DNA from 3 places in the Glutamicibacter sp. AOP12-B1-11 genome. Region 3 is predicted to be linked to each of the others. Evidence: riboswitches for the same ligand, from Rfam matches in the RefSeq annotation. Region 3 holds a riboswitch; each other region holds the start of a gene.
The links. A riboswitch is a leader RNA that binds a small molecule or an ion and turns the genes downstream of it on or off. The one in region 3 is predicted to bind S-adenosylmethionine.

Region 1: linked by a shared signal. The riboswitch ahead of ACT3UQ_RS10665 (hypothetical protein) and the one ahead of ACT3UQ_RS09400 (flavin reductase family protein) in region 3 are both predicted to bind S-adenosylmethionine.
Region 2: linked by a shared signal. The riboswitch ahead of ACT3UQ_RS00860 (acyl-CoA dehydrogenase family protein) and the one ahead of ACT3UQ_RS09400 (flavin reductase family protein) in region 3 are both predicted to bind S-adenosylmethionine.

The regions. Positions count from the first base shown of each region.
Region 1 is NZ_JBQSYL010000015.1:59,261-66,524, reverse strand. It holds gene ACT3UQ_RS10680 (DEAD/DEAH box helicase) at 1-367, opposite strand, end outside; gene ACT3UQ_RS10675 (LOG family protein) at 518-1,645, shown strand; gene ACT3UQ_RS10670 (VIT1/CCC1 transporter family protein) at 1,713-2,816, opposite strand; gene ACT3UQ_RS10665 (hypothetical protein) at 2,879-3,145, opposite strand; SAM riboswitch class IV at 3,164-3,276, opposite strand; gene ACT3UQ_RS10660 (DinB family protein) at 3,749-4,336, opposite strand; gene ACT3UQ_RS10655 (helix-turn-helix domain-containing protein) at 4,552-5,115, shown strand; gene ACT3UQ_RS10650 (hypothetical protein) at 5,254-5,667, shown strand; gene ACT3UQ_RS10645 (ROK family protein) at 5,702-6,724, shown strand; gene speB (agmatinase) at 6,896-7,264, shown strand, end outside.
Region 2 is NZ_JBQSYL010000001.1:165,319-172,582, reverse strand. It holds gene ggt (gamma-glutamyltransferase) at 1-1,688, shown strand, start outside; gene ACT3UQ_RS00865 (LLM class flavin-dependent oxidoreductase) at 1,770-3,173, opposite strand; gene ACT3UQ_RS00860 (acyl-CoA dehydrogenase family protein) at 3,238-4,572, opposite strand; SAM riboswitch class I at 4,589-4,688, opposite strand; SAM riboswitch class I at 4,954-5,061, shown strand; gene ACT3UQ_RS00855 (ABC transporter ATP-binding protein) at 5,067-5,879, shown strand; gene ACT3UQ_RS00850 (aliphatic sulfonate ABC transporter substrate-binding protein) at 5,942-6,958, shown strand; gene ACT3UQ_RS00845 (ABC transporter permease) at 6,964-7,264, shown strand, end outside.
Region 3 is NZ_JBQSYL010000013.1:7,127-14,390, forward strand. It holds gene dnaB (replicative DNA helicase) at 1-729, opposite strand, end outside; gene ACT3UQ_RS09400 (flavin reductase family protein) at 1,384-1,884, opposite strand; SAM riboswitch class IV at 1,991-2,107, opposite strand; gene ACT3UQ_RS09405 (PQQ-dependent sugar dehydrogenase) at 2,341-3,462, shown strand; gene ACT3UQ_RS09410 (AMP-binding protein) at 3,602-5,212, shown strand; gene ACT3UQ_RS09415 (dihydrofolate reductase family protein) at 5,296-5,874, shown strand; gene ACT3UQ_RS09420 (SPW repeat domain-containing protein) at 6,081-6,452, shown strand; gene ACT3UQ_RS09425 (TetR/AcrR family transcriptional regulator) at 6,559-7,182, shown strand; gene ACT3UQ_RS09430 (acetyl-CoA hydrolase/transferase family protein) at 7,245-7,264, opposite strand, start outside.

The DNA of each region.
Region 1 (7,264 bases), on a different contig from region 3:
CAAACCAGGTGTTCACTTGCTGGGACCAAGCAGTAACGGTCTTTTGCTCTTGAACGACCGCCGGGCGGGGCAGCTTGGCGATCTTATTGGCGGTGAGCGACAGCGCCGCGATATGCGGGCAGATCGAGCCTTTGTCGCAGCTGCAGTCCGAAACGTCGATGGACCAGCCCGAAGCGCTGCGAATCACCGTGAGAGTGGGGGAGAACTTCTGACCATCTTCGAGGACGGTACCCGAGATGACACTCGCAGTTTCATCAAAGGCGACGTCAGTCACTGATTCGTCGTTCTTGGCAAGTTGTTGCCCGAAGAAGAATGGAACGTCACCCAAGTACGCCAGTAGGTGCCTTGCGTCAATGAGTGGTGGCACAGAATCAGTCATCCTCTCATCGTTTCACGTTCGGGGCGTAGGTGAAAGTTGAGGACGCTAACTGTGAATAATCACTTGTGTTCAAGGTAGCGTAGATGCATGTCTCATGTGTGGCCTTATCTCCCCGCCAGAGCGGTCAATATCACCACAATGGTTGAGTTCGACAGGCTCGCAGCCGAAGCCATCGAAACTCAAGCATCGCTTGCCCGAAACTGGCGCGTTCACCGGGTTGATCTTCGAACCAGGGACTCGGTTTTAAGCGCTCTGGACCTTGCCAACTGTCTTTTTATTGATTGCGTCTATTCCGATGCCGGACGTTCGCTCGTAGAAGCAACCGGCGGGCTATGCATGAGTACCGGAACGCAACTCCCGTTCAATATTTATGAACGTGGGCTCTACTCCCCGCTAGAGCTCTATGCGGGGATCAAAGAAGCCCCCTACTCGCAGGTGCCCGACGCGCAGATCTATACCTATTCGCAAGCGAATTCTCCGGCTGAGTTTTCGCCCGATGACAGCACAATGGCAACGACTTTGCATGATCACCATATTGGTCAGGCGATGTTGAGCGCTGTTTACGATGGGGTATTTGCCAAGACGCCCATGATCGGGATCATGGGCGGGCACGCGGTAACACGTGGCACGCAAGAATTCGCCGATGCAGTGCGGCTCGGTGCGATGCTAACCGGCCAAGGCTATTCGATTGTTACCGGTGGGGGACCAGGGGCCATGGAAGCGGCAAATGCCGGCGCGTGGCTTGCAGACTATGACAAAACGGCTACCGGCAGAGCCGTGGATATCCTCGCACAAGCTCCAGACGCGATCCGTCATCGGACTGCCTGGGCGCGTGCAGCATTGCGAGTGCGTGAAGAATACCCCAGCACGAGAAATTCAATGGGCGTGCCCACCTGGTTTTACGGCCATGAGCCACCAAACCTGTTCGCCACGCATATAGCAAAGTTTTTCACGAACTCGATTCGCGAAGCCATCCTGCTCGAACAGGCAAACGGCGGAATCATTGTGCTTCCCGGTGCTGCCGGGACAGTCCAGGAAATATTCCAAGACGCCTGCGAAAACTACTACGCGACCGGCGCTCGCGTCGCTCCCATTGTGTTGGTGGGCCGCGAGCATTGGACACGGAAGCTACCGGTCTGGCCATTGCTGCAGGCGCTTGCCGCCGGGAGGGCCATGGAAAGCAGAATAGCTTTGGTGGACACCGTGCAAGAAGCCGTCGAATTCATTAAAACAATGACTCCATTGCGGCGCCGCACGCGGTTCTAACAACGATAGTGGCCGTTGCCTCAAGCTGTGTCATGTTGGGGCAACGGCCAGCAGTCTGCTTTTGGAGCTAAGCCACGGTGGTGCCGAAAAGCAAGCCCAAGCAGTAGGTTACAGCGGCCGCACCCAAGCCAATGGCCAGCTGACGCACGCCACGTTTGAGCGGGGACGCACCGGATAGCAGGCCAACGACGCCGCCGGTGAGCAGCAACGCGATGCTGACCAAAGCGACCGCCACGCTCACCGCAGCTAGCCCGGTGAGCCCAAAGATGTAGGGCAGGATCGGAATGACTGCGCCCGAAGCAAAGAACATGAACGAAGAAATGGCGGCTCCCGGTGCCGAACCAAGCTCCTCATGTTCGCGTTCCAGTTCCGCGCTGCGAACTTCTGGATGGAGTGAGAAGGAGGGGTTGCAATCGCAGGTAAACAGCCCCATGCGTTCTGCCGCGCGGTGTTCGGCGTCCTCATTGTTCATGCCACGTGCTTTGTAGATCAACACCAATTCATTGGCGTCAAGATCGAGGTCACGGGCGGCAGAAAGCGTGACTTGGGTGGGGCGCGACGCGGTGAGAAGCTCACGTTGGGAACGGACTGACACGAATTCCCCGGCAGCCATGGACAGCGCGCCGGCCAGCAGGCCGGCAATTCCGGAGAAGAGCACGAGGGACGAGGCCACACCGGTGGCGCCGATGCCCATGACCAAGGCCAGATTCGAAACGAGCCCGTCATTTGCGCCGAACACCGCGGCTCGGAAGTTGCCGGACAGCCGGGATCTGCCGGCCGTAGCCAAAGCACGGATGACTTCCTCATGCACTTGCTCATCCGCGGCCATTTGCGGCGCGGCATCCTGATCGGTGGCGTAAGGAGAGTTGCCTTCGGCACGCTGGGCCAGCGCCAAGACAAACACCGAACCGAAATGCCGGGCCATGAAACGCAACATGGTGCGCCGCATCGACGGACGGACCGGGCGCACGTGTTCACCGAGCTTAGCGCGCCAGTAATTTTCGTGGCGTTCTTCCGCTTCGGCTAGCCCACGGAGAATCTGGCGTTCTTGTCCGGTGCGCTTTTCGGCCAGTTCACGGTAGATCGCACCTTCGGCGACCTCATCGGCCATGTACTGGCGCCAGCGGCGGATCTGCGCCTTGGATGGTTCGGGAATTGAGGTTGGGGCCATCACGGGGATGAGTCTCCTGCGGCAGAATTGGATCATTCACGGGCAGATGATCCGGGTTAGGTTCAACCCCCTAGTTTAGTGAGTGAGTCGAGCACTGGGAATTTGGCAAGACTAAATACCTTAGCGGCGCCAGGGTTTTGCCCTCGGGCTGCCACGAATACCGAAAGTTCCTCGCGCTGCCTGTCGAAGCTCGGCGGACCCACGGTTCTGGCTAGCAATCGGGTGAGCAGGTGCGGGTCGGTGACGTAGTAGCTGACCCAGACTCCGCGAAGCGGAAACTGCACCTGGCCGGTTTGCAGGTCAATAATGGGAAGGACGTTTGAAGCCATAACTATCGTGGACCCTTAAAAGAGCTCTTGCCCGTAGCCGGTTGGAGTACGGACCGCTTCTTCATCCGAACCACCCATGAACCTGGGGTTGGTGTGCGGCCAGTCGGAGCTTGGCGCCGCATCTCGTGAAGCAACACCACGATGCTACACCCGTGGGCTGTCCGGATGCGTAGTGAGACGTCATACTCGGCTCTCGCGGGCCTCATGGGAAGCAGAGCCGAGCACCGGGAGGTGCACGGACCGCGCCCACAAGAACCCTGCGCTTGGCGCAGGCGAAGGTCGCCGGGCGGGGATCTGGACATCGGGCACTACCGGTGGCTGGCCCGGTGACCGATCTCCGGCAAGTGGCTCCCCTCCCGACCCGCCGTCGATGCCGCCAGGCCTGCCCGAGCCGCGCGGGAGTATCGCTGCGCAATATGCCGCTCAGGTCCAACGCCTCTGGTCCGTTGGGACCAACGCCAGGCTACGGACCGGCAGTTTCACCAGGTGGTGCTCCTAGTCGCTGGGCTCGGTCAGGGCCATCCGAGCTAGCGCGAGCCTATGCGGCCTGTTAGAGGCGGTGCCCTGCCAGAGCTATGAGCAAGATTTGGCGAAGAATCGTTGTTAGGACTGCTCGGCGATTCGCTGCAGCGAGGAGCGTTGTTCCTTCCATTGCTCAGCGCTGAATCCAGGGATATTTCTCGCCTGTTCGCGCAGTCCTACCTGTCCGTCGAGAAGCTCTCGAACGATATCGAGATGCCCGGCATGCCGGGAGGTCTCCGCGATCATATGAACAATAAGATGCTCCACGGTGGTATGCCGATGCACGGACCACCAGGGGACCTCTGCCGGGGATTCTAAGTTCAATTCGTCAAGCGCGTGTTCGGCAAATGCGATGGATTTTCGGTACAACGCGAGAACATCTTCTACCGAGAAGCTGGCCGGAGGCAGGAAGTCGATCTGCGGTTCATCGCTTTGCAGTAGTTGAAGCACATGCCGATCGTTGGGCACACGACCTAGGCACTCGCCGAAATAACCGTATTCGGTGATTGCTAGGTGGTAGATGACACCAAGCATGTGGGTTCCGGTATCCGTCATGGGGCGGCGGGCCAACTCCTCGGAGAGTCCCTGGCACTTCCAGAGCACGGTGTTGCGGGCCTCGTTCAAGTAGGTCCGAAGCCTCTTGGAGGACGGATTGCCAGCGGTATCCATGTGCCGAGTCTAGTTTCTTGGCGATTGAATAAACAGCGCCGGCGCATTGAGGGATTGGTTGCTGACTTCAGGACTGAAGCGTGAGCTCGGCGCAGTTCTCGTTGCCTATTGGTAAACTGACGCAGTGTAGGAACCTGAACCGGATTGGTTTAGCGGAATTGTAGGCCGGGTGCTGCCAATCTAGGGCTGCGCCGGTGTCAAAATGGTGGGAGAGCATGAAAACACTGCCCGTAGAGCCCACCGGCTCGTCGATTAATATCGGTGCCCGTTTGCGTGGGGTACGCCAAACCCGACGAATGACCATCGACCAGGTGGCTGAAATGTCCGGACTGACCAAGGGGTTCTTGTCTCGCGTGGAGCGAGACTTGACTAGCCCGTCGGTATCGACATTGCTTAGGCTCTGCGAAGTATTGGGCTTAGAAGTCGGGCAGCTCTTCTCTGTACCTGAAACCAAATTGGTCAGGTTGGAGCACGCACCGCGAATCGCCTTGGGCGGTCAGGGGATCACCGAACAGCTGGTCACTCCCCGCGCCGAGACCCGGGTGCAGATGATTAGGGCAGAGGTCGCGCCGCAGGGCTCGGGGGAGGCCGAGCTGTATTCGGTGGATTGCAAGGTGGAAGTTCTGCACGTGATTTCCGGAGAATTTACCTTGGTTCTGCCCGAGGACCGCATTGAACTGCAAGCGGGCGATACGGTAACCTTCCCGGGCCGTGAGCCGCACAGTTGGGAAAATACTTCGGACCGGACCGCCGTAGTGACCTGGACGCTGTTGCTCTGACCAAAACCGCATTGCGCTTTTGAAGGGCTTGCGCGTTTTCCGTCCGTGCCGGGTTTCGGCCGGGCAAAGCCCAAAGCGTATCCTTGACATAGCGTCAACAACTTTTCTCGACGCCGATAAATAACCGAAGGGAGCTCCGTGACGGAAAGCGAGCCACGGGCTGAACTGGTCGAACTGCGCTCCGCGAGCTGGTGGATGTCTGCAATTCTCGGTGTCTTAATTGGTGTGACCATGACATTGATCCGCACTCAACGTTATTTTTTCATCGCCGGGGCGGCGATTCTGGCGGGGGTCATCCTGGTCATCGGCTTACGCACTATTCACCGCCGTTCTCAATACCCGCAGATGGCACAGGCGAAAACCTCTTGGGTATATGCGGTGTGGACGCTGGTGCTACTAGTGCTTGCCGGGCCTGTCCAGCTGGTTTACGTGGCGGATGAACTCGACGAGATTGCAATTAAGTCCTTCGTGCTTTCGGCAGGTTTCTGTTTTGGGTTCCATGAGGTGGACCGGGCATTGGTAGCGAGCAGCAAGAAGTCCTTCGAAAGCTAGCTGCTGAACTACACGCACGCATTGGAAGGGTGAAATGTCTACCGAAAACCTTGCGGTCGGCATAGACATCGGCGGGACGAAGATCGCCGGCGGCGTGGTCGATGGCCACGGCCGGATTCTTCGCCGGAGCTTCCGCCCTACTCCGGGCCGGAGCGCAGCATTGACCGAAGATTCTATTGCCGAGGTAGTCAGCGAGCTCAGCGACGGGGATACTCATATGCCCGTGGGTGTCGGGGCCGCCGGCTGGATTAACCGAAGTGGTTCGCATGTCCTCTTCTCCCCGCATCTTGCATGGCGTGATGAGCCGGTGCGTGAACGCCTCGAATCGAAGATGAACCGCAAGGTCGTCCTGAATAATGATGCCGACGCCGCGGGGTGGGCCGAGCATCGTTTCGGGGCGGCACGAGGCGAGGAGCTGAGCGTCTGCCTGACCCTTGGCACGGGTATCGGCGGCGCCATCATGTTCGGCAACAGTATTCTGCGCGGCAGTTTCGGCGTCGCCGGGGAGTTCGGGCACCAGACTTTGGTGGTGGACGGCCACCGTTGCCCGTGCGGAAATCGAGGGTGCTGGGAACAATACGCGTCGGGCAACGCACTGGGACGTGAAGGGGCAGAGCTTGTCCGGCTGGATTCTCCGCGGGCATATAGTTTGCGTGAAGCCTGCCAAGCGGACCCCGGCAAGGTGAGCGGAGCGATGGTGACGGCGCTGGCGGTCAATGGCGACCCTGCCTGCATGGAGCTCATCGAAGAGATGGGTCGATGGCTCGGGAGGGGAATTTCGAATCTTGCGGCTGTGCTGGATCCTGGCGTCGTGGTCATCGGCGGGGGGGCTAGGGTCTGCTTCCACTTCCCTGGTCGAACAGGCGGAGGCCTCCTACCGGCAGCTGCTGCCGGGGCGAGGCTACCGGCCGTTTGCTCGCATCGTACGAGCCGAGCTTGGCTCCGATGCCGCGCTGATCGGTGCTGCGGACTTGGCCCGGTGGCACGGGTGACCCGCTGCCTGCGACTACGCGCTATTCGCTTCATCGCATTTTCATGTTCCAAATCAGAGACCTGATCCCGCAACCCAATTGGTGTTGCGGGATCGCTGTTTTAACCAGCAGAACCGGTTTTTTGTGGCTTCCTTGGTGATTGCACCTTGACGGTCAGCGCACCGATAAATAGCATGGGAGGAAACTCATGTTTCATATTAGGCAACTCTTGTCGAGTGTGCCGGGAAGAAGCGCTCATGAAAGAAGTCCGGATCGAAGAAAATGGGAACATTGGACCCATCAATGCCGCGGTAATTCCGCGCTATGCCGGAGGCGGAACCTACGCACGGCTTCCGCGGCTGGACCAAGTCCAGAAATCCGATATCAAGATCGTCGGTGTGCCTTTTGACTCCGGTGTTTCCTACCGTTCCGGCGCACGCTTTGGAGCAAACCACGTCCGTGAGTCCTCACGGTTGATCCGCCCATACAACCCGGCCACCGAGGTTTCCCCCTTCGCCTTGAGCCAGGTTTCCGACGCCGGTGACATGGCGGTCAACCCGTTCAACATCAACGAGGCCATCGAGACCATCGAGCACAATGCGCTGGAACTGACCGAAGACGGCTCA
Region 2 (7,264 bases), on a different contig from region 3:
CAGTCTCCTCCGTAGACCCGGAAGCGACCGCCGCCGGAATCGAGATCCTGCGCAAAGGCGGCAACGCGGTTGATGCGGCGGTCGCAACGGCGGCCGCGCTGGGCGTGACCGAGCCTTATAGCGCGGGCATCGGCGGCGGCGGCTACTTCATGTACTACGACGCGAAAACCGGAAAAATCAGCACCATCGACGGCCGGGAGACCGCACCGGCAGCAATGCCCCAAGATGCCTTCATCGATCCGGAAACCGGCGAGCCCTACAACTTCACTCCCGAACTGGTGACCAGCGGCGTGGCGGTCGGCGTGCCCGGCACCCTGGCCACCTGGCAGCGCGCGCTGGACAATTGGGGTTCCCAAAGCCTGAAGAAAGTTCTGCACCCAGCCACCCAGGTAGCTTCACGCGGCTTCGTTGTCGATGAAACATTCCGCGAACAGACCCTGGATAACAAGGAACGCTTCGCGACCTTCGGCTCCACCAGCGAGCTATTCCTGCCCGATGGCGATGCGCCGCACGTTGGCAGCATCTTCAAGAACCCGGATCTTGCCCAGACCTACCGGTTGCTGGCGAAGCAGGGCCCCTCGGCGTTCTACCAGGGCGAAATGGCCGAAGAAATATCCCAGACGGTGCAGGCTCCGCCCACGTCCGCGGACACCGAACTCCCGGTTCCGGCTGGCTATGTGAGCACCGCCGATCTCGCGGACTACGAGGTCGTGGAGCAGCAGCCAACCCAGGTCAGCTACCGCGGCCTCGATGTTTACGGCATGGCTCCATCCTCCAGCGGAGGAACCACCATCGGTGAATCGCTGAATGTTCTCGGCGAGTTCGACCTCGCCGGCATGGAGCGGCCCACCGCGCTTCATCACTACTTCGAGGCGACAGCCCTGGCCTACGCCGACCGTGGCAAGTTTGTCGGCGACCCGGCCTTTGTGGATGTTCCCACCGAAATCCTGACCGACAAGCTCTTCGGCGTCGACCGGGCGTGCGCGGTAAACCCCGAACAGGCCGCGGAGAAACCGGTGGCTCCGGGCGATATCGAGGGCTATGACGGAGTGTGCCCGGCGGCAACCAGCGAGCCGGTGGTTGAGCAGGATACCGAGAATATCTCCACCACCCACCTTTCGGTGGTGGACCGCTGGGGCAATGTCGTCTCCTACACCCTGACCATCGAGCAGACCGGAGGTTCGGGCATCGTGGTGCCCGAGCGCGGCTTCCTGCTGAACAACGAGCTGACCGATTTCTCCACGGTGTACGATCCCGCCGACCCGAACCGGATCGAGCCGGGCAAGCGTCCGCGCTCCTCGATGGCGCCCACGATCGTGCTGCGCGATGGCGAACCGATGCTCGCCATCGGCTCCCCCGGCGGCTCCACCATCATCACCACGGTGCTGCAGACCCTGGTGAACCGCATTGACCTGGGCATGGATCTGAGCGAAGCCATCGCGGCCCCGCGCGCCTCGCAGCGCAATACCGCGGCGGTGACGGCGGAGCCCGAATTCATCGAGGCCTATGGGCCGGCGCTTGAGGCTTTCGGGCACAAGCTCACCGCCGCCGGTGATTCCTTCACCCCGCAGGCTGAGATCGGTGCGGTGGAGGCGGTGGAAATCGCCGCAGACGGGACCTTGATCGCGGCGGCTGAACCAAACCGCCGCGGAGGCGGTTCGGCCATGGTGGTGAACCCGGCCAAATAGCCGTTAAAGCCAGCGAGTCCCCGCGGAATTCAACATTTCGCGGGGACTCGCTGGCTTTGCTAGCGCTTGATCTTCAAGGATTTAGGCCTTGGTGGCCAATCGGTTGGAGATCTTGTACTGGGCGGCACGGTGGGTGTCCTTCACCCGGTCACCTTCACCGAAGAGCTTGTGGCGCAGCGAGCCCTCGGTGTATTCGGTCTTGTAGACCCCGCGTGCCTGCAGCTCCGGAACCACGTACTCGACGACGTCCTCGAAGGTGCCTGGAGTGACAGCATAGGCCAGGTTGAAGCCATCTACGTCGGTGTATTCAACCCAGTCGATGAGCTTCTCGGCAACCTCGGCGCCGGAACCGACGGAGACCGGACCGAATCCGCCCACGCCGATCCATTCGGCCAGCTGGCGGATGGTCCATGGCTTGCCGGTATCACCGCTGGCCTTCTTGAAGGTTTCCACCGAGGACTGGATGGCGTTGGACTTCACGTCGTCGCCAATCACGTCATCTGGTCCGTAAGCGGACATGTCGATGCCGGTCCAACCGGAAAGCAATGCCAGCGCGCCGTCGATATCCACGTAGGAGCTGTAGTCCTCGAACTTTGCCTGGGCAAGTTCCGAAGTTTCGGCGGTGATGATGGTCTGCATGGCGAAGATCTTGATGTCGTGGCGGCCACGGCCTGCGGCTTCGGCAGCGTCGCGGATTTTGGCGACCGCTTCTTTGAGCAGGTCACGGGTTGGGCAATTCACGAAGATCGCTTCGGCGTTCGACGCGGCGAATTCGGTGCCGCGCTTGGAGGCGCCGGCTTGGTAGATCACCGGGGTGCGCTGCGTGCTTGGCTCGGTGATGGCGATGCCCGGAACCTTGAAGTACTTGCCCTCGTGATTGATCGGGTGCACCTTGGAATGGTCGGTGTAGACGCCGGATTCCTTGTTGTTCTGCACCGCGTCCTCTTCCCACGAGCCTTCGAGCAGCTTGTAGACCACTTCGAGGTACTCATCGGCGTGGTTGTAGCGTTCGTCGTGCTCCATCTGGTCTTCTTGGCCCATGTTTCGGGCGGCCGATGGCAGGTAGCCGGTGACCACATTCCAGCCCACGCGGCCGTTGGTCAGGTGGTCCAGGGTGGCCAGGCGGCGCGCGAAGGCATAAGGGTGCTCATAGGCGGTACCCGCGGTGACGCCGAAGCCGAGGTTCTCGGTGACCGCGGCCATCGCGGAGACGAGCATCATCGGGTCATTGACCGGCGCCTGCGCACCGCTGCGCAGCGGAGTTTCGTTGGTGCCCTTGTAGACGTCGTAGGTGCCCAGCACATCGGCGAGGAACAGGCCGTCGAACTTGCCCTTTTCCAGCACCTTGGCCAGGTGGGTCCAGTAGCCCAGGGTGTTGTAGGTCGACGCCTTGTCATCCGGGTGGCGCCAGAGGCCCGGCGACTGGTGCACCACGCAGTTCATATCGAAGGCGTTAAAAAGGATTTCGCGCTTGTTCTCGCTCATTGGTGTGCCCCTATCCATAGAAGAAATCTGGTTAGTCTAAAAATCTGTGTTCGAAGAGTGTTGCCTAGCTGCCGGAGAACCGGTTTGCTCCGGTTACCGTGCCCGTGACGGACAGCCGCTGGGGCTGCACGCCGTTGATCTCGTAGTCCCCCACGATGCGCGCCTTGTAGATCGCCGGGTTGTGCGTCGCAATGGTGCGGGCGTTGCGCCAGTGGCGGTCCATATTGCAGCTATTGCGGGTGGAAGATGCACCCAGCGCGTCGAAGAGCTTGCTGGTCGCTCCGATGACCAGCGGCTGCACGATCGTCTGGGCACGGTTGGCCGCCAGTTCGCACACGGCAAAGCGCTCCTCGGCATTCAGGTTCGCGTCTGCCATCGCCGACTCGACCTCCAGCACCGCGCCCATGACCACGGACTCCGCGGCGAAGATTTCGGCGGAGACCTCCCCGACGAGCTGCAAGACCTGCGGTTCGCGGTGCACCGGAACTCCGGTGCCGGTGCTGAAACTGCGGGTACGCGCCTGCACGGAGGAGCGCAGGTCGTTCAGTGCCGCGCGTCCGATTCCGGCCTGTACCGCCATGAGCACGAGTTGGAAGATCGCGGCTTCCGGATCCGTGGGGTCCTCCGGCATGAAGGTGTCCACCGGGACCTCATGGAATTCGGTGCTGCCGGTACCGGTGAGCTGTTGGCCGAACCCGTCCCAGTCATCGAGGATTTTCACGCCGCTGTGCTGGGTGGAAACTACCGCGATCTGGCGCCCTGGGAGTTGCGGGTGCGCCACCGCTACGGTGGTCCAGTCGGCGAAGATGGTGCCGGTGCAGTAGAACTTCCGCCCATTGACCAGCCAGCGCGAACCCTCCTCGGTGACCTTGGTGTTGAGCAACCCGAGGGCGTTGCCGCCTTCCTCGGTGTAGGCGTTGCCCACGATCTGCCCCGAGCTGATCCGGGAAACCCATTTGCTGCGGAGCTGCGCATCTTCCAGCCGCACCGCATTTTCCACGAAGGCAATGTGCGCGCGCCATAGCTGGGCCACATGCGAGTCCGCCTCGGCTAATTCGATGAGCAGCCGGAAGACATCGCTCAAGCGCGCCCCGTGGCCGCCGTCGGCGACCGGCAGGCGCAGCGCACCGAAGCGCTCGCGGTTCAGCAAGCCGACCTGTTCGAATGGCAGGATCCGCTGCCGGTCGCGTTCTCTTGCACCCGAGGCGATCTGCGCGAATACCGGACGGAAAATGCCGGCAAGCCGTTCATACTGCTCGTCAGCGCCGGGGCCCGGGGTGATCTTCAGCAACTGCCGGGTAGGAAGTTCTTGTGGAAGGTCGTCAAGCCCCACCGCGCTACCCGCAATAGACGGGTCGCTGAGCGCATTAAAGTCGCCAGCGGGATCGCCAAATGACATCGGAAGTCCTCAATTCTTTCCATCGGTCCTGGCTGTAGCACCGTCCCGCGCCAATATTTGGTGGGTGGTTGCTGCGACGTCGACGAGCCAGATCTCTCGGTCGCTCTGGATGGTTCGTAATCATTTGTAGCCTGAGGTTTACATCGCCATCAACCCGGTTAGTCACATTTCGTCGTGTGCGGATGGAGATTGAAATGCATCAAGGACAGCACTTGCCTAGCGAGGTCGAACGCAATACCTAGCGTTTAGCGATTTTTCGGCCAAATACGCGATTGATGAAATAAAAATCGAAACATCACGATGATGTGACGCATCTATCGAATATTTTTCATGTTACGAAAGATTTGCATTGAAATCGTTCGAAGGCCTGTAATAGTCGTGTAACCATCCCGAGCGGCTAAGAGATCTGGCTCTGTGACGCCGCAGCAACCACCACACACGGTTAATAAACCAAACGGTGTCCGGTGCTACCGCCAGGAACGATGGAGATGAAAATGACTACAGCCTTTGCCTTGCCCGAGACCGTCCAAAGCGCAACGGCGCTCGACGTGGAGTTCCTCGAGCTATCGCGTACTTTCACCGCCAAGAAGGAAAGCAACACGGTGCTTCGCGACGTGAATCTGCGCCTCGGAGCGGGCCAGATTGTTGCAATTCTCGGCGCAAGCGGTTGCGGCAAATCCACTCTCTTGCGGGCGGCCTCCGGCCTGGACCGCCCCTCCACCGGGTCGGTGGTCATCGGAAGCCGCGCCGTGACGGGGATAGATGAGCGGTGCGCCGTTGCATTCCAGGAACCACGGCTATTGCCTTGGCGCTCGGTCCGAGACAACGTGTCCATCGGCCTTGCGCCGGGAACCGACAAGCAATCCGGGCGCCAGCTGATCGCCGAGCTGCTGGAGCTGACCGGCTTGAGCCACGCAGCAGATCTGCGCCCACGTGAAATTTCCGGGGGCATGGCTCAGCGGGTTTCGCTTGCTCGCGCGTTGGCCCGGCGCCCGGGCGTCCTGCTTCTCGACGAACCCTTTGGTGCGCTCGATGCGCTGACCCGAATGAAAATGCAGGATCTGCTGCTGGCCATCCATAAGTCTTTCCCGACTACCGTGCTGCTGGTGACCCACGACGTCGATGAGGCGCTGACTCTCGCCGACCGCATCGTCGTGCTGGGCCGACCCGAGGGCCAGGCCTCGGCGACCGTGATCGAGGATCGAGTCCTGTCCGCGGCGCACCCGCGCAGCCATACGAGCAGCGAATTCGTCGCCCACCGCACAGCGCTGCTGAGCCTGCTCGGCGTTGATCCGACGAACCACTAGCACTTTCTACCGCACTCATTTGGTCCCGCGGGCCTTCCATTCGCACAAATCAAGGATTTTCCATGCTCTCGAATCGTTTTTCCCGTCGCGCCGCACTATCCGTAGCAACGCTTGGCATTTCGGCCCTGGTGCTGACCGGATGCGCGGGCGAGAACGCCGCAGCCGACGGCCAGACGCTGTCCATCGACTTCGCCACCTACAATCCGCTGAGCCTGGTCCTGAAAGAAAAGGGGTGGCTGGACGCCGCCGCTAAGGAACAAGGGGTCAGCGTCGAATGGATCCAGTCGGCCGGCTCGAACAAGGCCAACGAGGCGCTGCGCGCCGATGCCGTGGATGTGGGATCCACCGCCGGTTCGGCAGCACTGCTGGCCCGCTCCAACGGCTCACCTATCAAGACCATCTCGCTGTATTCGCAGCCCGAATGGTCCGCCCTAGTGGTGAACGAGGACTCGGATATCAAGTCGGTCAAGGACCTTGAGGGCAAACAGGTCGCGGCCACCAAGGGCACCGACCCCTACTTCTTCTTGCTGCAATCCTTGGCCGAAGCCGGTCTGAGCGATTCGGACATCACCTTGCAGAACGTGCAGCACGCCGATGGGCGCACCGCGCTGGTCAACGGTTCGGTCGATGCCTGGAGCGGCCTGGATCCGATCATGGCCGATGCCGAACAGGACGGCGCGAAGCTGCTCTACCGTAACTTGGACTTCAACACCTATGGCGCGTTGAATGCCCGCGAAGATTTCATCGAGGAGAGCCCCGAACTCGCCCAGCTGGTGGTGGACTCCTACGAGAAGGCTCGCGGATGGGCCGCCGCCAATCCTGGTGAAACGGCGAGCATTCTGGCCGAGGTTGCAGGTCTGGAGGCCCCGGTCGCCACCCAGGTGATCGAGGAACGCTCGAACCTCGACGTGGACACCGTGCCGGGTGAGGATTTCATTTCGGTGCTGCGCAATATCGGACCTACCTTCGTGGCCAACAAGGACGTCTCCACCCAGGACGCAGTCGATCAAGCGCTGGAATCCCTGGTGGATGAGCAGTTCGCTGCCCAGGCCGACGCGACGAAGATCGCCGGGGAATAAGCAACATGTCTTCAGCGAACCAAACCCAGCAAGCCAGCACGCCGGTGCAGGCACGCGAAAGCCTTGGCGCCAGGCTTCTGAAGCTACCGCACTGGTTGCTCGCGCTGATCCTGCCGCTCATCGTCTTGCTCACCTGGCAGGTGGTGACGACCACCGGCATCGTCGCGCCGTGGTCCTTGCCGACTCCGGCGGCCGTGGTGGCCGCGGCCGGCGAACTGCTCGAAGGCGGCGAGCTGGGCAAACATGTGGGCATTTCGACCCAGCGTGTACTGCTCGGATTCTTCTTCGGCTCGCTGCTCGGCCTGC
Region 3 (7,264 bases):
GGTGGCCATATTGTTCTTAATTGCCGCGGAACGGGCGAAGTCCAGGGCGAAGGTCGACTTACCCACTGCGGGGCGGGCGGCGATGATGATCATCTGACCACCCTTCAACCCCTGGGTCAGTTCGTCGAATTCGTAGAACCCGGTTGGCACGCCGGTAATTCCGTCGCCGGCGTTCGCCGCATTCTCGATCTCATCGACGGTTCCCTCGATGATGTCGCTCAGGCGCACGTAGTCTTCGCTGTTGCGGTTCTCGGCGACCTTGTACACCTCGGCCTGCGCCTCGTTGACGATCGCGTCAACCTCACCATCGGGCGAATAGCCCATCTGGACGATCCGGGTCCCGGCATCGACCAGTCGGCGCAATACGGCGCGTTCGCGCACGATTTCGGCGTAGTAGCCGGCGTTCGCGGCGGTGGGCACCTGCTGGATGAGGTTGTGCAGATAGGCGGCGCCACCCACGCGGGCGATCTCGCTGCGCTTGGTGAGCAGATCGGAGACCGTCACGGCATCGGCTGGTTCGCCTCGTCCGTAGAGATCGATGATTGCGTCAAAAATGGATTCATGGGCCGGGCGATAGAAATCTGTTCCGCGCAGCGCCTCGACCACGTCGGCGATCGCATCCTTCGACAGCATCATGCCGCCAAGAACCGACATTTCGGCAGGAATATCCTGCGGCGGGGTGCGACCCGCTTCCGAACCCTGACTCTCGTAGACCGGCTCCGCGCTCATAACTGACACTTCCATCCCCTATTGACCCTCTGGGAAATACCCTTGTGCCATGATGGCAACACTCAAGCATGTCACCGCCAACCGACGTTATCGTGTCGGCGGTACCTGTGGATATATCAGTCCCAAAGCCAACAGTAGGTCTCTTATCCATAGCCGCAAACTCTGTTATCCACAAGATCTGTGGATAATCCCCCTCTAGCTGTGGATGACCCTGTGTGCGACTTGGGGAGAAGCTTGTGGATTACCCCACTTAAGTTGCGCTAATGACTATCTGACTTGGAGTTTGTTGTTTGCACACCTGTGGATAGAAAGTTAATTTCTTTGTAGAGTCAACCTTCGCAAATGACGTTATCCACAGCATATCTCGCGGGATTCCGGTGTTTTCAACCCGCTTCATCGACTTATCAACGTACCATCCACAGAGGTGTGGATAGTTTTGTGGAAAGAATCTTCGTGAAGAACGCGGTAGTCACCGCTCCAAAAAGCTACTGAAACGTAACTTCGAGGCGAGTAATCCACAATTCGATGCAGAGCACCCCTCTGCGGTCATATGAACTTAACGCGCCCGCGCGGTCCAAGCTCGCCGGGCCAGTTAAACGACTGCGCGCCACTTGTCAGCGAAAATGACAGGTGGCGCGAAGCGAAGACAACTATTTAGACGAGTTCCGGGACTGGTAACGAGTGAAATCGTGAATCATGGAAAATCGACGGTGAATGCTCGGCGACCTTATGGCCATGGACCTGCAACAGGATGACCCAATGGTCTCCGGCCTCAACCTCACTGTAGATCGTCGTGTCGAGCCACAGCGTTGAGTCATGGATGAACAACGAGCCGTCGTCGCTGGTGTGGGTGTCCACACCGCGGAATCGATCTCCGCTCTTGGAAGCGATCTGCCTGCAGACCCCTTCATTGCGCTCGCTGAGCACCGAAACGCCGATTCGATTTGCGTCCCGCAGCTTCGGCCAAGTGTTCGAGGTTTTCTGCACGGCAAACATCACCAACGCCGGTTCCAAGGAAACCCCTACGGTGAATGAGGAGGCGACGATTCCCGTCTTTTCCCCGTTGACTTCGGCGCACAGAGTGGCAATTCCCGATGGGTGCTGGGCGAAAACCTTGCGCAGCGTCAGTGCGTCAAGTTCTTGATTCAAAGACATGCCTTGACTTCCTTTGCTTCATGCCCACCGGTACGGCGACGGTCGGCGGCAGGCTAAAGCAGCTTTGACTTGCTCTTACCCGCCGTCGAAGGTTTAACGCCTCGATGTGCGGTACTTGTATCGTGCGGTGTTGCGCGACACCGAATCTTCACCTGGAGCACCCCGCTACCGTATAGAGGGTTGCCGGCCAGCTAGCCAGGGCCTTTAGCTGACGCTCATGATTCTGATTAAAACGATATTGGCCTAAGCTCCCGCGCGTCAAACAAATTGCTTCGCAAATCGAAATATTCAACCCAAAATTCGATGAGCCACAAGTATTCGAGGGTCCATCGGAAATTTATTCAATCACAGGAGGGTTCGGATGCGGCTGCGCGGCCCGCTGATACCGCTCCCCTTCGGTGCGATACGAAGCGCCCAGCCTCTTGCATAGCGAACGGATCTTGCTAGCCTGAAACCATGCGGCCTCGAATAGCTGGTAATCCGAAGATCACGGTTTTCCTTGGAATTCTCGCCTGCGCCGCGATGCTCACCGGATGCGCCGCCGAAGCACCGCGTTCCCCCGGCGCCACGTCAAGCAGCAGGGCAGTCGATACCAAGTCGCCCGAACCGCGAAGGATCGCAGCCGAGCTAGCCGCCCCCTGGTCCATGGTCTTCGCCGAAAATACGCTGATCGTTTCAGAACGCGATTCGGGGCGGATCGTGGAAATAGATTCAGCGGGCAATGCCCGGCAAATCATCCGCTTGGACGACGTAGTTCATGGTGGCGAAGGCGGACTGCTTGGGCTGGCCTTTCAACAGCCCTACCTTTTCGCCTACTCCACCGCAGAAGACGGCAACCGCATCCAGCGATTCGAACTTTCCGGCGACAGCGGTGCGCTCGCGCTGAGTCATCCGCGGACGATCCTGTCCGAATTGCCATCGGCAGGAATTCACAACGGGGGGCGTCTAGCCATCGGACCGGATTCGATGCTCTACGCGACCGTGGGAGACGCTGGAAATGAATCCTCGGCTCAAGATCTGGAAAGTTTAGGCGGAAAGATCCTGCGGCTGACCATTCAGGGCGAGGTCCCCGGCGACAACCCCTTCCCCGGTTCGCCGGTATTCAGTTTCGGCCATCGCAATCCACAAGGTATCGCTTGGGCTCCCGACGGAACCATGTATGCCAGCGAGTTTGGGCAGAACCGCTGGGATGAATTGAACATTATTGAGCCCGGAGCCAACTACGGCTGGCCGGCGCACGAAGGCATTGCGGAAGATCCCGAATACCGCGACCCGATCCAGCAATGGAGCACGCAGTCCGCGAGCCCCAGCGGCATCACCATTTACGACGGGGTCCTCTACATCGCCAACCTGCGCGGGGAGCGCCTGCGAACCGTGGAGCTGAGCACGCCTCACGATTCCACCGAGTTCCTCGTAGGTGACCATGGGCGCCTGCGGGACGTGAAGGTCAGCGAGACCGGCGAGCTCTGGGTGCTGACGAATAACACCGACGGTCGCGGCACCCCGCAAGAGGGTGACGACAGGATTCTCGGCATCTCCCCGGAGACGCTCATCGACCGAACTGCCACCCGGCGCTGAATTTCGGCCACTGAACGAATTGATACTGCGGTTCTTGGATTGAACCCGAGGTCCATGCCACCATGAAGGTCGCAAGTGCTTCAGCTCACAGGCGCAGGCTGAAGGAAACCACGGATACGAATCGAAGGATATCGCACACATGGTCATGACTCAGGCTAACCACTCGGAACTCACACCCCTGCGATTCCTGCAGCGTTCGGCCGAGGTATACCCGTCGAAGACCGCGGTGATCCACGGGACCCGCAGGTACAGCTACGCCGAATTCGAGCGGCGCGTGCAACGCTTCGCCCAGGTCGTCAAGGCGCGGATCGCGCCCGGGGACCGCGTCGCGGTACTTGCGCCGAATACTCCCGAGATGCTCATGGCCCACTACGCGGTTCCGCTGGCCGGGGGCGTGCTGATCGCACTGAACACCCGCCTGTCGGCGCCCGAGCTGCGCTATATTATGGATCATTCCGAGTCGAAGCTGCTGTTCGCCGATACCGAATTGTTGGCAAATACTTCGACCCTGCGTTCCGAGATTCCGAGCTTGGAAGCGTTGATCGAGATCACCGATGACCAATACGCCGGTACGCGCCCGACCGTCGCCGTGGACGCGGTGCTCTGCGAGCTGCTGGACGCGGCCGGCGAGGAACGCCTGAGCTACGAGGTGGCAGATGAGCGCGCCCCGATCACGTTGAACTACACCTCGGGCACCACCGGCAAACCCAAGGGCGTGCTGTACTCGCACCGCGGCAGCTACCTGAACTCGCTGAGCGAGGCCCATCACCAAGGCTTCACCGCAAAGACCCGTTACCTGTGGACCCTGCCGATGTTCCACTGCAACGGCTGGTGCACCCCTTGGGCGGTCACCGCCGCGGGTGGCACGCACCTGTGCTTGCGCGGCGTGCGCGAGGATGCGGTGTGGGACGCCATTGAGAATCTTTGCGCCACACATCTGTGCGGAGCCCCCACGGTCTGCTCGATCATTGCCGACTCACCGCGCGCCCACGCCCTGTGCGATCCGCTGCGTATCACCACCGCCGGCGCCCCGCCGTCCCCGGCAATCATCACGAAGCTGCAGAAGCTGGGCATCGAGGTGGTCCATGTATATGGGCTCACCGAGGTCTATGGCCCCTACACCATCTGTGAATACCAGGATGACTGGGATCAACTGGATGCGGACACGCGAGCCGCAATGCTCTCCCGCCAAGGCGTGGGCATGCTGACCGCCGAAAGCGCACGCATCGTCGACGAGAATATGGTGGACGTTCCCGCCGATGGGCAAACCATGGGTGAGATCGTCTTGCGCGGCAACAACGTGATGATTGGCTACTACCGCGATGAGGCAGCCACCGAGCAGGCCTTTTTCGGCGGTTACTTCCATACCGGCGATCTGGGAGTGATGCACCCGGACGGCTACCTCCAGGTCCGTGACCGGGCCAAGGACATCATCATTTCAGGTGGAGAGAACATCTCCACCATTGAGGTCGAACAGGCTCTCGCCGCGCACCCGCAGGTGCTGGATCTTGCGGTGGTGGGCGTCCCCGACGACAAATGGGGCGAGCGTCCGGTCGCCTATGTCATTCGCACCACAGGTTCGAGCCTGGACGAGGCGACCCTGATCAATTTTGCCCGCGAACGGCTAGCTGGATTTAAAGTGCCACGCACCATCGTGTTCCCGCAGGATCTGCCGCGCACCTCTACCGGCAAGGTGCAAAAGAACGTGCTGCGCAATCGAAGCCTTGCAGCGCATTCAGAGAACGCCTGACTTGATGCCTGCTTTGGGTTCCCCCGCGCACCTGCGAGGCGTAAGGTGAGGTGCACTTAGCGCCGATTTCACGGGGAGTTCCCATGGCAGCGACATATACCTTCGACATCTTCTCCAGCCTCGACGGCTTCGGCAGCGCCACCGGAAATTGGGGCGGCTACTGGGGCAAACAGGGCCCGGAGCTGCTCGCTCGGCGGCTCGAGCACTACTCGCCACCCTGCCGGATGGTCTTCGGCGCAAACACCTATCGGCTCTTTGCCCAGTTCTGGGCCGAGGCGGAGAAATATACGGATGTGGATGACCCTTGGGGCGAGGCCATGCACAAGCAGCCTGCCACCGTCATTTCCAACTCCCTCGTCGGCCCGCTGGACTGGCCCGACGCGGCCATTGAGCGCGGTGATGCCCTTGCCGTAGTTCCGCGGCTGAAAGCCGAGTCGCTGGTGCCGCTGCGCTCTCACGGTTCGCTGTCCATGAATCGTTCGCTGTTGGCAGCCGGCCTCGTCGACTATATCCAAGTCACCATCTTCCCGGTGCTCACCGGACTGACCGGGCAATCACCGATCTTCGAGGGGGCCGAGGACTTCGACCTGGAACTCGTAGAGTCCCGACTGCTCGATGGCCGGACGCAAGAGCTCATCTATCGCCCGAGCCTGCATCACTAGCGCCGGTGAACCGGCAAAAAGTCGTCGTTGGCTACCGGAAATACGACCATCAGAGGGCTGCTTGCCCGGCGGCATGCGCGGCGCGAATCGGCTCCCCAGCCGCAGTCCGGTACCCCGGATAAACTATTGACCGGGCGGTCAATCAAACATAAATTGGAAATTGACTCCCAAAGGGAGCACTCCGACCTCTAGGAAGGTGATTTTCAATGAAGAAGTGGACTCGGTGGCAAGATTGGGTTGTCGTGGTGGCTGGCGCATACGCCGCGCTGTCGACAACATGGGTCGCGGGCACCACGATGTCCATGAACCTGATGGTGGGCCTTGGCGCCCTGATGGTCGTAGTCGGCATATGGAGTGTCGCCATGCCACGGCTGGTCAGCTTGGAGTGGGTGCTGGCCGCGGTCAGCGCGCTCTTGGTCGTCTCCCCTTGGCTCGGATCCTATGCAAGCGGCTATGCCACTGCTTCTTGGGTCTCGTGGATCTGTGGCGCCGTCGGCCTGGTTGCTTCTCTCTGGGCAATAGCACCGGCGATGCACATGCGCCACGAAGCCCACGGCGGCACGCGGGCAGCGCACTGACAACCATCTGCAACACGCAACCGGACGCGTGCGGGACAACGGGCAGAGCCCGCTGAGTCGCACGCGTCATTCTTGCCCGCAGCTCAATCGCGGAAGGATCTCCCCAATGCCCCTGCGCACCCCGACCCACGGCGGCAAGCACTCTCCTCGTGCCAACGACGAAACCGGAGCCTCCGCACGCACCCGCATCCTGAATGCAGCCGAACAGCTGTTCGCGGCGCAAGGCTTCGATGGGACCCCTACCTCGCATATCGCCAGGGATGCCGGCGTACCCAAAGGGCTCCTGTTCTACTATTTCCCGGCGAAGTTCGCCCTGCTCACGGCCTTGCTGGAGGAACGCCTCCAGGGCACGGAGATCGATTCCGGCGCGCTGGCAGTTCCCGGCGATCCTGCCTCGGGCCTCGTGATGATCGCCGAACGCTACTGCGCGGAGCAGGCGCGCTCCACCATGCTCCGGGTGGTGCTGTGGCGCGAACAGCATACCCACGCGGAGGTGGCGGCAGCCTTGGCAAGCTATCTGCATGATTTGGAGCAGTCAATCGAGCAGCTGCTGAGCCTGAGCGTGAGTTCCGCGGTGGATCAGCGATTTCTGCAGGCCGCCAGCCGGCTCTGGGCCGGCTATTTGAGGACTCTGCCGTTGCCGGGCGCGGCAACCGGCGGGCAGCGGTCCGCCATGGAGCTGCGCCTGGCCGCGGACCTGGTCTGCTCCGGGATGAACTCGGGGCAGTGAACGCGCGCGAGCCCGCGAGAACCCAAGGGTTTTCGCGGGCTCCTTGCACGGTATGCGGCGGACTACTGGGCCAGGCGCATAT